DNA from 4 places in the Staphylococcus sp. Marseille-Q1834 genome. Region 3 is predicted to be linked to each of the others. Evidence: riboswitches for the same ligand, from Rfam matches in the RefSeq annotation. Region 3 holds a riboswitch; each other region holds the start of a gene.
What was found. Region 3 has a riboswitch for S-adenosylmethionine ahead of metK (methionine adenosyltransferase). Riboswitches for the same ligand answer to the same signal wherever they lie in the genome.

Region 1: another riboswitch for S-adenosylmethionine. It lies ahead of LIX58_RS01570 (methionine ABC transporter ATP-binding protein); the one in region 3 lies ahead of metK (methionine adenosyltransferase).
Region 2: another riboswitch for S-adenosylmethionine. It lies ahead of LIX58_RS06155 (MetQ/NlpA family ABC transporter substrate-binding protein); the one in region 3 lies ahead of metK (methionine adenosyltransferase).
Region 4: another riboswitch for S-adenosylmethionine. It lies ahead of metX (homoserine O-acetyltransferase MetX); the one in region 3 lies ahead of metK (methionine adenosyltransferase).

What each region holds. Positions count from the first base shown of each region.
Region 1 is NZ_CAKASN010000001.1:300,860-304,464, forward strand. It holds gene LIX58_RS01560 (MetQ/NlpA family ABC transporter substrate-binding protein) at 1-373, opposite strand, end outside; gene LIX58_RS01565 (methionine ABC transporter permease) at 394-1,089, opposite strand; gene LIX58_RS01570 (methionine ABC transporter ATP-binding protein) at 1,082-2,107, opposite strand; SAM riboswitch class I at 2,190-2,296, opposite strand; gene LIX58_RS01575 (thioredoxin family protein) at 2,354-2,650, opposite strand; gene LIX58_RS01580 (toprim domain-containing protein) at 2,643-3,029, opposite strand; gene gcvH (glycine cleavage system protein GcvH) at 3,295-3,605, opposite strand, start outside.
Region 2 is NZ_CAKASN010000001.1:1,250,080-1,253,684, forward strand. It holds gene LIX58_RS06145 (LPXTG cell wall anchor domain-containing protein) at 1-372, opposite strand, end outside; gene LIX58_RS06150 (hypothetical protein) at 549-974, opposite strand; SAM riboswitch class I at 1,120-1,226, shown strand; gene LIX58_RS06155 (MetQ/NlpA family ABC transporter substrate-binding protein) at 1,339-2,154, shown strand; gene LIX58_RS06160 (aspartate aminotransferase family protein) at 2,529-3,605, shown strand, end outside.
Region 3 is NZ_CAKASN010000002.1:577,574-581,178, reverse strand. It holds gene LIX58_RS11935 (alpha/beta hydrolase family protein) at 1-76, shown strand, start outside; gene pckA (phosphoenolpyruvate carboxykinase (ATP)) at 123-1,715, opposite strand; SAM riboswitch class I at 1,880-1,991, shown strand; gene metK (methionine adenosyltransferase) at 2,108-3,304, shown strand; gene LIX58_RS11920 (NERD domain-containing protein) at 3,462-3,605, shown strand, end outside.
Region 4 is NZ_CAKASN010000001.1:846,049-849,653, forward strand. It holds gene LIX58_RS04250 (AzlC family ABC transporter permease) at 188-883, shown strand; gene LIX58_RS04255 (AzlD domain-containing protein) at 880-1,209, shown strand; SAM riboswitch class I at 1,308-1,411, shown strand; gene metX (homoserine O-acetyltransferase MetX) at 1,484-2,452, shown strand; gene LIX58_RS04265 (YybS family protein) at 2,538-3,464, shown strand; gene LIX58_RS04270 (DHH family phosphoesterase) at 3,492-3,605, shown strand, end outside.

The DNA of each region.
Region 1 (3,605 bases), on a different contig from region 3:
GAAGGTCTTTTAAGCTTTTATATTTTTTAGAATATACAGCCATTGGTTCTAAGTGAACTTTACCAGCATCTTCAATTTTGTATCCTTTTTCTTTACTTTCAGTTTTTAAGTAAGGTACGTGTTGGAAATAGTTAGCGTCTAATTCACCTTTATCTAATAATTTGTTTGGTGTAGTGTAGTCGTTAATTGTTTTAATTTCTAAGTCATAGCCTTTCTTTTTAAGTAAAGGTTTTGCTTTTTCTAAGATTTCAGCGTGAGGAGCTGGTGAAGCACCAACTACGATTTTTTTATCTTTGTCCCCTCCGCCATTTCCACATGCGGCTAATACAACAGTAAGTGTAAGTACTAAAAATAAACTTAAAAGTTTTTTCATTAAATCAAACCTCTTTTCCCTTATCGTTTATCAATTTTATTTGCAATCCAATCCCCAATGAATTGAATTATAAATACAATAATTAAAATGAAGACTGTTGAAACTAAAATGACATCATTTTGGCTACGTGTGAAACCAGTTAAGTAAGCTAAGTTACCTAAACCGCCTGCACCAATAACACCGGCAATTGCAGTTGAACCAACTAAAGCAATCGCTGTAACAGTAATACCTGATACAAGTGCTGGCATTGATTCTGGAAGTAATACTTTCCAAATAATTGTCCATGTGTTTGCTCCCATTGATTGAGCCGCTTCGATGACACCTTTGTCAATTTCCTTAAATGCAATTTCTACTAATCTTGCGTAGAATGGTGCTGCACCAATAATTAAGGCTGGTAATGCACCAGTAGGACCACTTATTGTTCCTAAAAGAACACTTGTAAATGGAATTAATAACAAGATTAAGATAATAAATGGAATTGCTCGGAATAAGTTAACAATAAATGAAACTATGCTATAAAATATTTTTGCCCCAGTAGAATTGCTTCTAGCTGAAAGGAAGAGTAATACACCTAAGATTAAGCCTAGAATAAACGCGAAGATTGTTGAAACGATAGTCATATATAACGTTTCATAAATCGCTTGCCATACATCTGGCCATTGTACATTAGGCATTGTAACCATTTCATGAAGAATATCACCATATGATTTATTCATGCTTAATCACCTCCACATTGACATATCGCTTATGTAAATCATTTTTAAATTCTTCAAAAGCCTCATGCGTAATATGTGGAATATGGATAACTAAAAATCCAATTGAACCATCACGTGTATTTTTAATATTTGCTTCAAGAATATTAATATCAATATTCAAATTTTTAGTTATGTAAGACACGATAGGTTCAGTAGTGTTGTTGCCATTGAAATTAAGTCTCACAATGTAAGCATCTGAATCTAATGGTTCTAAATGTTTAATTGACTCTTCAAAGTCATCATCTAAATCATCTTTGACAAAGCGTTTTGTCACTTCGTGTTGAGGATTTTCAAAGACTTCACTTACTCTACCTTTTTCAATGACACGTCCATTTTCCATAACAGCTACTTCATCACAAATACGTCTGATTACTTGCATTTCATGAGTGATGATAACAATCGTAAGATTTTGACTCTCTTTTATTTTTAATAGTAAATCTAAAATTTCATCGGTAGTTTGTGGGTCAAGTGCACTTGTTGCTTCGTCGCACAATAACACGTCTGGATCATTTGCCAATGCACGTGCGATACCTACTCTTTGCTTTTGTCCACCAGATAATTCTGAAGGATAAGCATTTTCTCTACCTTTTAAGCCTACAAGCTCAACAAGTTCCAAAGCTTTTTGCTTAGCTTTCTCTTTAGAGACGCCAGCAATTTCAAGCGGAAACATAATATTTTTTAAAACAGTTCGTGACCACAATAGATTAAAATGTTGGAATACCATACTTACTTTTTGACGTTTTTTTCTTAACTCTGCTTTTGAAAGTTTGTTAATATTGTCGCCATCTATAATAATGTCCCCTGATGTAGGTTCCTCTAGATTATTGAACATTCTAATTAACGTACTTTTACCAGCACCAGAGAATCCAATCACTCCAAAAATTGAGCCTGATTCTATTTTTAAGTCAACGTGATCAACTGCTAGAACATCTTTATTCTTTGTGTGATAGCGTTTAACTACTTGATTTAATTCAATCACGTTAAGTGCCTCCTTAAAACTTTATGTAATTAAAAAATGCTTTCCCACTTTAGTTAAGTTGAGAAAGCATTGAAATATCTTTCTCTCATCTTCTAAAGTGTTAAACTTTATGTGAATTGGCACCATTTCTATTGTCTAGACGGTTGCCGGGCTTCATAGGGCACATCCCTCCACCTCTCTTGATAAGAGTTTTCGCACTATTTAATTAATTTATATCCTATCATTGCACTATAAATTCGTCAATCATTATTTTAATTTTTCTAACAAATAAGGTACAGATTGAAATGCGTAGATTCTATCTAGTTCCTTATCCTTACTCATAATCATTAACACAGGCACGGACATAATTTTATTTTCTTCGCTAAATTCTGGATGAAAATTTAAATCTATCTTTTTAATAGGCAATTTTAAAATCTCATTTGCGATGTCTAGCATGCGCTCAGAAATTTTACATGTGCCACACATGGGCGTATACCCAAATATAAGATGTTTATTTTCTTTGAAGTTTTCTCTAATATCTTCTACTTTTGTTGTACTACTCATTCATTAATACTAACCTTTCAGTCGTTAAATTAGGTATGAGACGCTTCTCCTTTCGAACAGTAAAACCGTATCTGCTCAAAACATTAGCAAGATAGTTTTTAGGACATCGCGCGACTTCACAGTACGTTTTATCAACATAAATGTGCTCACTTTCGCTCAGATATCGTTTGAACCACTTTCTAATTTTCTCACCCTCGTCATCTGAATCTGCAAGTACATACACTTGCTTATCATATAATGATTCGATCATATCATCTATCTTGTCGATACTCATTGTACCATGCGTACAGATAATATTGACAGGTTCAGCGATGACTTGTTGTACTCTCTTCTTATCAGATTTACCTTCAACAATAATAACTTTATTTAAAATTGCCATGCTCATCCACCTTCTAAGTCGATAATAAACAATCATTAACTTCTTCACAGAATAATCAAATTCTAAACTTATTTTACTAAGACTTAACATTTAGAATGATTTATTTTTGAAAGGCTCACTAACTATCATTATTTAATTTTAACGTGTATATACTTACCCTTACATATATGTATTTTAAGTGCGGGTTATTGTATTAATATTTGAGTAAATTAATTTTTATAAAATAAAAAACTCCATGATACGAAATCAAGGAGTTCCCTGTTAATTATTCACCAATCATTTCAGAATATTGATCAGCACTTAATAACTCGTCTAATTGACTTTCATCGCTAAGTTCAACTTTAACCATCCATGCTTTTTCGTATGGTGATTCGTTTACGAACTCAGGGCTATCTTCTAATTCTTCGTTAGTTTCAACAATTTTACCAGATACTGGTGCATATAATTCAGAAACAGTTTTAACTGATTCTACGCTACCAAAAGTATCCCCTTCGTTGATTTCATCGTCAACGTCTGGTAATTCAACGAATACGATATCACCTAATTCGCCTTGTGCGTATTCAGTAATACCAATTG
Region 2 (3,605 bases), on a different contig from region 3:
ATGTTGAGGTTCTACTTCAGCTGCTTTAGCTATACCATGTTCTGCATGTGTTTCCTCATCTTGAAGTCTACTAAATTGACTATATTTATCATTTTTATAGTCAACTTCACCATTCTTATAAACTCTGTAAACACCATTACCAGCATTTAATTTATTTTGACTAACGATTTCAAAGTAATCGCCTTTATCTACTGCTTTTTTGAAGTTTTGTAAATTAGGGTTGCCTCCACTGTTTGACATCGCCGTAGTTGCAACTTGTTGGGCATTATCTTGCGTTACAACTTCTGCAGCAGATGCATGTGCTGGATTTGCTACAGATAGCAATACTGTACTTGTTAAAACAGTTGATGCAATTAAAGAGACCTTCTTCACAATGAAAACCCCATTTCATTTATTATCAATTACAGCTTTAGTGTAGCATTGAAATAACAATTGAATAGGGGTTTAAAATAAACAATATTGAATTTTTAATCTAATTTAAAGAAATGATAGTTTGTAAATATTAGTTAATGATAGTAAAGATTTTTTTAAGATTTTCAAATGACTTTTTAGAAGCTCTTTTTTGAAAAGTAAGGAATTGCACAAGCCATTAAAACTGTAAAAATCAAGTGCGCAATCATCCATAATCCATATTCACCCCAACTAAAGTGGAAAAATGAGCGTTGAGCCATAACAATTAATAGGGGATATAATACTGCAAAAACAATCAATAATAAGAAATAACTGATTCTATAAAACGGTTTAGAAATATGATAAATCGCTAAGAAAATAATATAAATGATAAAACCGATGAATACATGAATCAATAATTCAAGAATTAATGGTGTTTTGCTAGGATCTGCAAGAAAATCTATATTAATTAGCAATAAAGTTAAATGAGTCGACTGTACTAATACATCCATAATAAACATGATCAGTAATAATAAAACGCTAATAAGCAATGCACTAAGAAAGTGGTAGCCATACCGTACCATAATCATCCATCCTTCAAATGTGTTTACCAAGCTATTCCCTATGGCAAAGTAAATCACACATTTTAAAAATTTAGAATGTTTAGAAAAATATTGACCTAAATGCTATCCAATGCTAATATGATAACAATTCAATAAGACTTATTAACTCTTATCAAGAGTGGTGGAGGGATGTGCCCTAAGAAGCCCAGCAACCGTCGTTTAACGAAATGGTGCTAATTCACATAAAGTAAACAATACTTTAAGAGATGAGAGAAAGTGTATCGATACTTTCTCTTAAATAATAGAAAGTATTTTTTTATGTCTTCTAACTATTTAAGAGTTGAGGTGTAATTGAATCATTATTAAAAAAGAGGTGTCGATATACATGAAAAAATGGTTAAGTGTGATAAGTATTTTAGTTTTAGTTATTGTATTAGCAGGATGTGGCAAAGATAAAGAGGATAATAAAAAAATCACGGTTGCTGCTTCACCTGCACCACATGGAGATGTGTTGAAGAAAGCAAAAGAACAATTAAAGAAAAAAGGTTATGATTTAGAAGTTAAAGAAGTAAATGATTATAAAGTGCCAAATAAATTATTAGATAAAGGTGATGTAGATGCGAATTTCTTCCAACATGTGCCTTATTTAAAAGCTGAAAGGAAAAGTCATGGATATAAAATAGAAGAATTAGGTAAAGTATTTACAACACCTATGGGTGTATACAGTAAAAAATACAAAAAACTGAAAGATATTCCTGAAGGTTCAACGATTTATGTTTCAAATAACCCAGCGGAAGAAGGACGATTTTTATCATTCTTTGTAGACGAAGGTCTCATTAAGTTGAAAAAAGGTGTCAAAATTGAAGATGCAAAGTTTGAAGATATTGCTGAAAATAAAAAGAATTTAAAATTTAATCATCAGCAAGGTGCTGAATTTTTACCTAAGACATACAAAAATGGCGAAGGAGCAGCAGTGATTATGAATTCTAACTATGCCATCGATAATGGTTTGAAACCATCTAAAGACGCGATTGTTATGGAAGGTAAATCATCTCCGTTTGCTAATATTATTGCTGTACAAGAAGGGCATAAAAAAGATAAAAAGTTCCAAGAATTGTTAAAAGTAATGCAATCGAAAGAAATAAAAGATTATATTAAAAAAGAATATGGAGACGATGTAATTCCATATGATAGCAAATAATTATTTATAGAAATGACTCTCAAAGCTACTGCTTTGTGGGTCATTTTTTGAATGCATTTATTGATTGGTTGTACAATTCTTTCGAGAATTAATGCTAATTATTTATCTATTCGAATATAAATTTACCACAAGAAAGTTTAGTCGAACTTGGTATCTAAGGTCTTGTCTTAAAGAAAGCTGTTGAGTCATTTATATTCATTATCTCCACTCTCTTCAAAACTTTTTATATTTTAAATATTCAGAAAATATTTACAAATCTGATAATTATTAGTAAGATATTGATTACTATTATTAAATGAAGTTTATTGCGAGGGCCAAAACTTTTCAAAAAATAAATGTATAAGGGAAGGCACGTTATGGGAGGATGAGTAATCATGAGTAAGGCAGAGGAATTAATTAAAGAAGACGGACGATATTTTGCAACATCTGGGAGAATAAAATATTACCCGTTAGCGATTGATCATGGATACGGGGCAACATTAGTTGATGTGGATGGGAAAGCGTACATTGATTTACTTTCAAGTGCCAGTTCTCAAAATGTAGGGCATGCACCGAAACGCGTTACTGATGCGATTAAGAAACAGGTAGATAAGTTTATTCATTATACGCCTGCTAACATGTACCATGAACCAGCCGTTAAGTTATCTAAAAAATTGTGTGAGATTGCGCCAGGGGATTATGAGAAGCGTGTCACATTTGGATTAAGCGGCTCAGATGCAAATGATGGAATTATTAAATTTGCACGCGCGTACACAGGACGCCCCTATATCATTAGCTTTACAAATGCGTATCATGGGTCAACGTTTGGCTCACTCTCTATGTCAGCGATTAGTTTGAATATGCGTAAACACTATGGACCATTGCTTAATGGCTTTTACCATATTCCTTTTCCAGATAAATATAGAGGGATGTATGAACAACCTCATGCGAATACCATCGAAGAATACCTTGCGCCACTTAAAGAAATGTTTGCGAAGTATGTGCCGGCTGAAGAAGTGGCTTGTATCGTTGTTGAAACGATTCAAGGTGATGGTGGTTTATTAGAACCGGTAGAAGGTTATTTCGAAGCACTTGAAGCTTTATGTCACGAACATGGTATTTTACTAGTGGTAGACGATATTCAACAAGGTCTTGGTCGTACAGGAACTTGGAGTTCTGTCGATCATTTCAACTTTACACCGGATTTAATTACGTTTGGTAAGTCATTGGCTGGCGGTTTACCAATGTCAGCTATTGTGGGACGCAAAGAAATCATCGAAAGTCTTGAAGCTCCAGCTCACTTGTTTACAACCGGTGCAAATCCGGTAAGTTGCGAAGCGGCTTTAGCTACAATAGGGATGATTGAAGAAGATGATTTACTAACTGCTGCTTCTGAAAAGGGACACCACGTACGTCAGCGCATGAATCAATGGGTAGAGAAATATCATTACGTAGGCGATGAACGAGGCATT
Region 3 (3,605 bases):
GAAAGAAGCGTTGAATTATATTCATGATTGGATGAAAAAAATTGAAGAACAAAAAGAAAATGCCCAGTCTCACTGATACATCATCAAGATGTCAGTGGAGTGGGCATTTTCCTATTTAATAATTATTTATTGAATCCGCCAGTTTCAGCAATTTCTTTAACTTCCGGACCGAATTTTTTGAAGTTATCTTCAAAGCGTTTAATTAAATCATCAGCTTGAGCACGATATTTATCTGAATCGCTCCATGCGTTGATTGGATTTAAGATTGTTTTAGGTACGTCTTCCATTTCAGTAGGAATGCTTAAGCCGAATTTTTCATCTTTAATGAATTCAGCATTTTTTAATTTACCAGTAATAGCTTGGTCAACCATGTAGCGTGTATAGTGTAAGCTAATACGACGTCCTACACCGTATTTACCGCCAGTCCATCCTGTGTTTACTAAATAAACATCTACATCATGCTCATCGATTAATTTACCTAATAAATTAGCATATTTAATAGGGTTTAATGGTAAGAATGGTGCACCGAAGCATGTTGAGAATGATGGTTCAGGTTCTGTTACACCGCGTTCTGTACCAGCTAGTTTAGAAGTGAAACCACTTAAGAAATGATACATTGCTTGTGATTTAGATAATTTAGCAATTGGAGGAAGTACTCCGAATGCATCTGCAGTTAAGAAGATAATCGTATTAGGATGTGCTGCTTTTGAAGGTAACACAATATTATCGATATGGTGAATAGGGTAAGCTGCACGTGTATTTTCAGTATTAGTGTTATCGTCGAAATCTACACGACCGCGTTCATCAACTACAGTATTTTCTAGAATTGTACCATATTCAATAGCATTGAAGATTTGAGGTTCTTTTTCTTTTGAAAGGTTAATTGCTTTAGCATAGCATCCACCTTCAATATTGAAGACACCATTTTTATTCCAACCATGTTCATCATCACCGATTAATTTACGGTCAGGTGCAGCAGATAACGTTGTTTTACCAGTTCCTGATAAACCGAAGAATAAAGCTACATCGCCTTTGTCACCTACGTTTGCAGAGCAGTGCATACTCATAATGTCTTGCATTGGTAATAAGTAGTTCATTACTGAGAAGATTCCTTTTTTCATTTCCCCAGCGTATTCAGTACCACCGATTAAAATTGTTTTATGTTTGAATGAAATAATAACAAATGTTTCTGACTTAGTGCCATCTACTTCTGGATCTGCTTTGAAATGAGGTGCTGAAACAATTGTGAAGTTTGGCTTAATATTTTTAGCTTCTTCAACTGATTCAGGTCTAATAAACATGTTTTGTGCAAATAGGTTATGCCATGCTAATTCATTGATAACCGTTAGTTTAAGTTGAGTATCTTTGTCGCTTCCAGCATAGCCGTTGAAAACGTAAAGTTCATCTTTTTTTTCAAGATAGTCTAAAACTTTATTATAGAGATTTAAGAAGGTTTCTTCATCAATAGGTTGGTTAATATCTCCCCAGTGGATATTATCTTTATAAGAAGGTTCAGTTACGATGAATTTATCTTTAGGAGAACGTCCAGTATATTTACCTGTACTTGCATTGATTGCTCCTAGTTCAGTTAATTCGCCCTCGTTATTATCTAAAATCTTGTTGTAAAGTTGTGTAGTAGAAAGTTGAAACAGTGAGCTTTCTTTCTCTAACAAATGTTTAATTTTAGGTGTTTCGCTGTATGTATCTACTGACATACCCAATCCCTCCAGCATCAATTTATTGAAATATTTCGTGTAAGCCTTTACATTAAATTAGTATAACATATTGCCTTATTTATTCCACCTGGAAAAGACAAAAACTTTTAAAAATCGAAATTGACATTGATGAGGGGATTCGGTAGTATAGTTAGTAACGGATTCTCTTATCCTGAGTGGTGGAGGGACATGGACCCAATGAAACCCAGCAACCTCTTTTTAACAAAAGAAAGGTGCCAAACCGTTTGCAGACATATATGGTCTGAACGATAAGAGCGAATGGACGTTTAAGAGCCTTCTCTCTATCTTTTATAGTGAAGAGGGCTCTTTTATTTTGAGCTCACAATTTGAAAGAGAATTTTCGTAAATTTAAATAATAAAAGGAGCAAAACATGACTTATAATAAACGTTTATTTACTTCAGAATCAGTGACTGAAGGCCACCCTGATAAGATCGCTGACCAAGTTTCTGATGCCATTTTAGACGAAATCTTAAAAGATGATCCAAATGCACGTGTCGCTTGTGAAACGACAGTGACAACAGGTATGGCTTTAATTGCAGGAGAAATTTCAACTTCTACATATGTAGATATCCCTAAAGTTGTACGCGAAACAATTAAAAATATTGGTTATACACGCGCAAAATATGGTTATGATTATCAAACAATGGCAGTATTAACTGCAATTGATGAACAATCTCCAGACATTGCACAAGGTGTAGATAAAGCATTAGAGTACCGTGAAGATATTTCAGAAGAAGAAATTGAAGCAACTGGTGCAGGAGACCAAGGTTTAATGTTTGGTTACGCTACAAATGAAACTGAAACATATATGCCTTTACCAATCTTCTTATCTCATCAACTTGCTAAACGTCTATCAGATGTACGTAAGGATGGTATTTTAGATTACTTACGTCCTGACGGTAAAGTTCAAGTAACTGTAGAATATGATGAAGATGACAAACCTAAACGTATCGATACAATCGTTGTATCATCTCAACATGCTGATGATATTGAATTAGAACAAATTCAAAGTGATATTAAAGAACATGTCATTTATCCTACGGTACCAGAAGGCTTAATTGATGACGAAACTAAATTCTTTATTAATCCAACAGGTCGTTTCGTAATCGGTGGACCTCAAGGTGACGCTGGTTTAACAGGACGTAAAATTATCGTAGATACGTACGGTGGTTATGCGCGTCATGGTGGCGGTTGCTTTAGTGGTAAGGACCCAACTAAAGTAGACCGTTCAGCAGCATATGCAGCAAGATATGTAGCTAAAAATATTGTCGCAGCTGAGTTAGCTGATCAATGTGAAGTTCAATTAGCTTACGCAATTGGTGTAGCTGAACCAGTTTCGATTTCTATTGATACATTTAATACTGGTAAAGTATCAGAAGCACAATTAGTTGAAGCGGTTAGAGCACACTTTGACTTAAGACCAGCGGGCATTATTAAAATGTTAGACTTAAAACAACCAATTTATAAACAAACAGCAGCTTATGGTCACTTTGGACGTACTGATGTCCTATTACCATGGGAGAAATTAGACAAAGTTAATGTCTTAAAAGATGCTGTACAAGCATAATTACCTCTATACAAAATTTGATGTTTTATATCGAAATTATTAATCATTTCTATTATAATTAGGACTATTGATAGTAAAGAAGTAAGCTTGTCGATAAAGTAATTTTAAGTATAATGACTGAAAGAAATTGTCTACAGTCTGAAGGAGCGTTGTTTTAATGAATTCATTTGGACCAATAGAAATTGGTTTAATTGCAGCAATTGTTGTAGCAATCATTTGTTTAATATTATTCTTAGTTACCTTGAAAAGTAAAAATAATATCAAACAGAATACGAAAGAAGAATACAGTCTTAAAGAAAAG
Region 4 (3,605 bases), on a different contig from region 3:
GATTCTCTAAAATTCTGACATTTTAAAATGTCTTAATATCAACGTTTTAACACATCTTTCAGTCTAACTTCACACAACCCTACGTCTAAGACTATTGCTACTATTCAGGGCGTGTATTAGACTAAGTTTAATTACTTATAGATTCATTTTTTCTTTAATACAAAATTTAAACAAAGGGGGTACTTAGATGACGTCACATGTGACATTTAAACAAGGGGTTAAAGAATGTATTCCTACATTATTAGGATATATCGGAATTGGATTGTCATTTGGAATCGTGACGGCTTCCCAACATTTTAGTGTTTTAGAAATTCTGTTGCTATGCTTACTCGTTTACGCAGGCGCAGCACAATTTATTATTTGCGCACTTGTAATTACAGGTACACCTATGTCTGCAATTGTCTTAACGACATTAATTGTAAATTCACGTTTCTTTCTCTTATCAATGACACTCGCACCAAACTACAAAGATTACGGCTTTTGGAATCGTTTAGCCATGTCTTCCATTCTTACTGATGAAACATTTGGTGTAGCCATTACGCCTCACTTAAAAGGGGAAAAGATTAACGATCGCTGGTTACACGGTCTAAATCTCACAGCCTATACGTTTTGGGCACTCGCAAGCATAGCAGGTGCCGTATTCGGTAAATACATTTCTAACCCAGAAATGTTTGGGCTAGACTTCGCCATCACGGCCATGTTCATTTTCCTGGCAATGGCACAATTTGAAACTATTAGAGGCTCAAAGATTAAAATATATCTCGTATTAATCGCATGTGTCATTGTGATGATGCTCATTTTAAGCTGGTTCATGCCATCATACGTGGCTATCCTTATCGCATCCATCTTTGCAGCAACACTAGGGGTGGTGATGGACCGATGACAACATCTTGGCATATGTTTATCCTAATCGTCTTATGTGGACTCGTAACCATAATTATTCGAATCCTACCATTCTTGATGATTTCACGAATACAACTCTCAGAAACCGTCATTAAATGGTTATCATTCATCCCAATCACATTGTTCACAGCACTCATCCTAGACGGTATCATCGTGCAACAAGAAGGCGTTCAAGGTTACACACTTAACATCCCGTATATCATCGTAACCATTCCAACCGTCATCATTGCACTCGTTACACGCAGTCTGACTATAACTATACTCGTCGGCATCGCACTTATTGCCGGGATACGTTTCTTCTTTTAAAAGGCAGTCCCAAATAGCTGACGATTGAAGTTATACCGACAATCAGATAAAATAAATTCAAACTAAAGTTAACGTGTAAATAAATAAAATAACATGAAACCTTATTATGAGAAGCAGAGGGACTTGGCCCAAAGAAGCTTCAGCAACCGGCAACTTCACGTACGGTGCTAAAACCAACGAGACACTACTCGAATGATAAGTATTAAAGCACAACCGCTTCTTACTTCTTCTAACAAGAGTAGGAAGCGGTTTTTATTTTAAAGGAGGTAATCGCATGACAAATTATACCGTAGATACTTTGAACCTAGGATCTTTTACGACAGAATCAGGAGAAACCATTGAGAATTTGCAGTTACGATACGAACATGTAGGCTATTCAGGTCAACCACTTGTCGTGGTTTGTCATGCCCTTACAGGTAATCATTTAACCTATGGCACAGATGAACATCCAGGATGGTGGCGTGAAATCATTGATGGTGGCTACATGCCCATCTATGATTACCAATTTCTTACATTTAACGTAATTGGTAGCCCATTCGGTTCAAGTTCGCCATTAACGGACCCACATTTTCCAAAGCAATTAACCCTAAGAGATATAGTTAAAGCTATTGAAAAGGGCATTCAGGCACTCGGCTTCGATAGAATTAATATCTTAATCGGGGGCAGTCTTGGTGGTATGCAAGCGATGGAATTGCTCTATAACAACCAATTTCAAATAGATAAAGCAGTCATCTTAGCTGCTACGGACAAAACATCGTCATATAGTCGTGCCTTTAATGAAATTGCACGTGAAGCCATTCAGTTAGGTGGCAAAGAAGGTTTGAGTATCGCACGCCAACTTGGCTTTCTTACTTATCGCTCCTCTAAAAGTTACGATCAACGTTTTACGCCAGATGAGGTGGTTACTTATCAACGCTACCAAGGCGACAAATTTAAAGAAAGCTACGATTTAACATGTTATTTAACTATGTTAAATGTATTAGATAGTCATAATTTAGATCGAGGTCGTGATGATGTAGATGAAGTGTTGCAGTCTTTAGATACGAAAGTCTTAACAATGGGCTTTACAGACGATTTACTCTATCCAGATGATCAAGTAAGAGCAGTAGGGGAGCGGTTTAAATATCATCGTCACTTCTTTGTGCCAGATAATGTCGGCCATGATGGTTTCCTATTAAACTTTAATGACTGGGCGCCAAAACTCTATCATTTCTTAAAGGTCACTCATTTCAAACGTAAATAATGGGAAAGACTTCTAATAAGAAGCATTCGCGCTATTTGTTTTAATCTTCCATAGAGGTTAAAATAGAGGTTATAGTCAAAAAAGTATAGGAGTGGCGAATGTGTTTTCAAAAGTACATCCTAAAGCAACCATTCTAGGAACGTTAGCACTTGTGGTTGTTGCTTTAGTAACGTATGTATTACCAGTTCTTGGTTTAATATTATGTCTATTCGCTACCATTCCCGGTGTGATTCTATGGAACAAATCGATACCATCGTTTGGAATTGGAGCTTTAGTAACCGTAATCTTAACCACTTTATTAGGTAATACGTTCGTATTAAGTGCCATGATTTTAGTTTTATTATTTAGTTTCGTAATTGGCCAATTATTAAAAGAACGTGCTTCTAAAGAACGTATCTTATATATAGCCACAGCTTATTTAAGTATATTTACTTTAGTCGCAATGATGTTATTACAAGTATTTAAAAAAATTCCAAGTGCCTCAACACTAATTAAACCATTTAAAGATACAATGCATGAAGCGATTGTAACCGCAGGCGTGGAATCAGATTATAAAACGATTTTAGAAGAAGGCTTCCGACAAATGTCAGTTCAACTTCCAAGTTTTATCATCATTTTAATCTTTATTTTTGTTTTAATTAATCTAATTATTACATTTCCAATTCTTCGTAAATTTAAAGTAGCAACACCTATTTTTAAACCGCTATTTGCTTGGCAAATGAATCGTTCATTACTATGGATATATATGGTTGTATTGCTATGTGTCATGGTGGCAACTGAACCAAGTATTTTCCAAAGTATCGTGTTAAATTTCGAAGTTGTGTTATCATTATTGATGTATATCCAAGGATTGAGCTTGATTCATTTCTTTGGTAAAGCAAGACGTATGCCAGACGGTGTTTCAATATTATTAATGGTCGTGGGGACAATTATAACGCCATTTACACATATTGTTTCATTACTTGGGGTACTTGATTTAGGAATTAATTTAAAACGAATGATTAAAAAATGACTTTAAAAAGCGAATAGAGGTGGAACAATGAACCGTCAATCCACTAAAAAGGCATTAATGATACCTTACATTTTAATGGTACTTACTGCGATAGCACTTGTTGTCGTATGGTTTATTTTTAAGCCATTAGTCGCAACGATT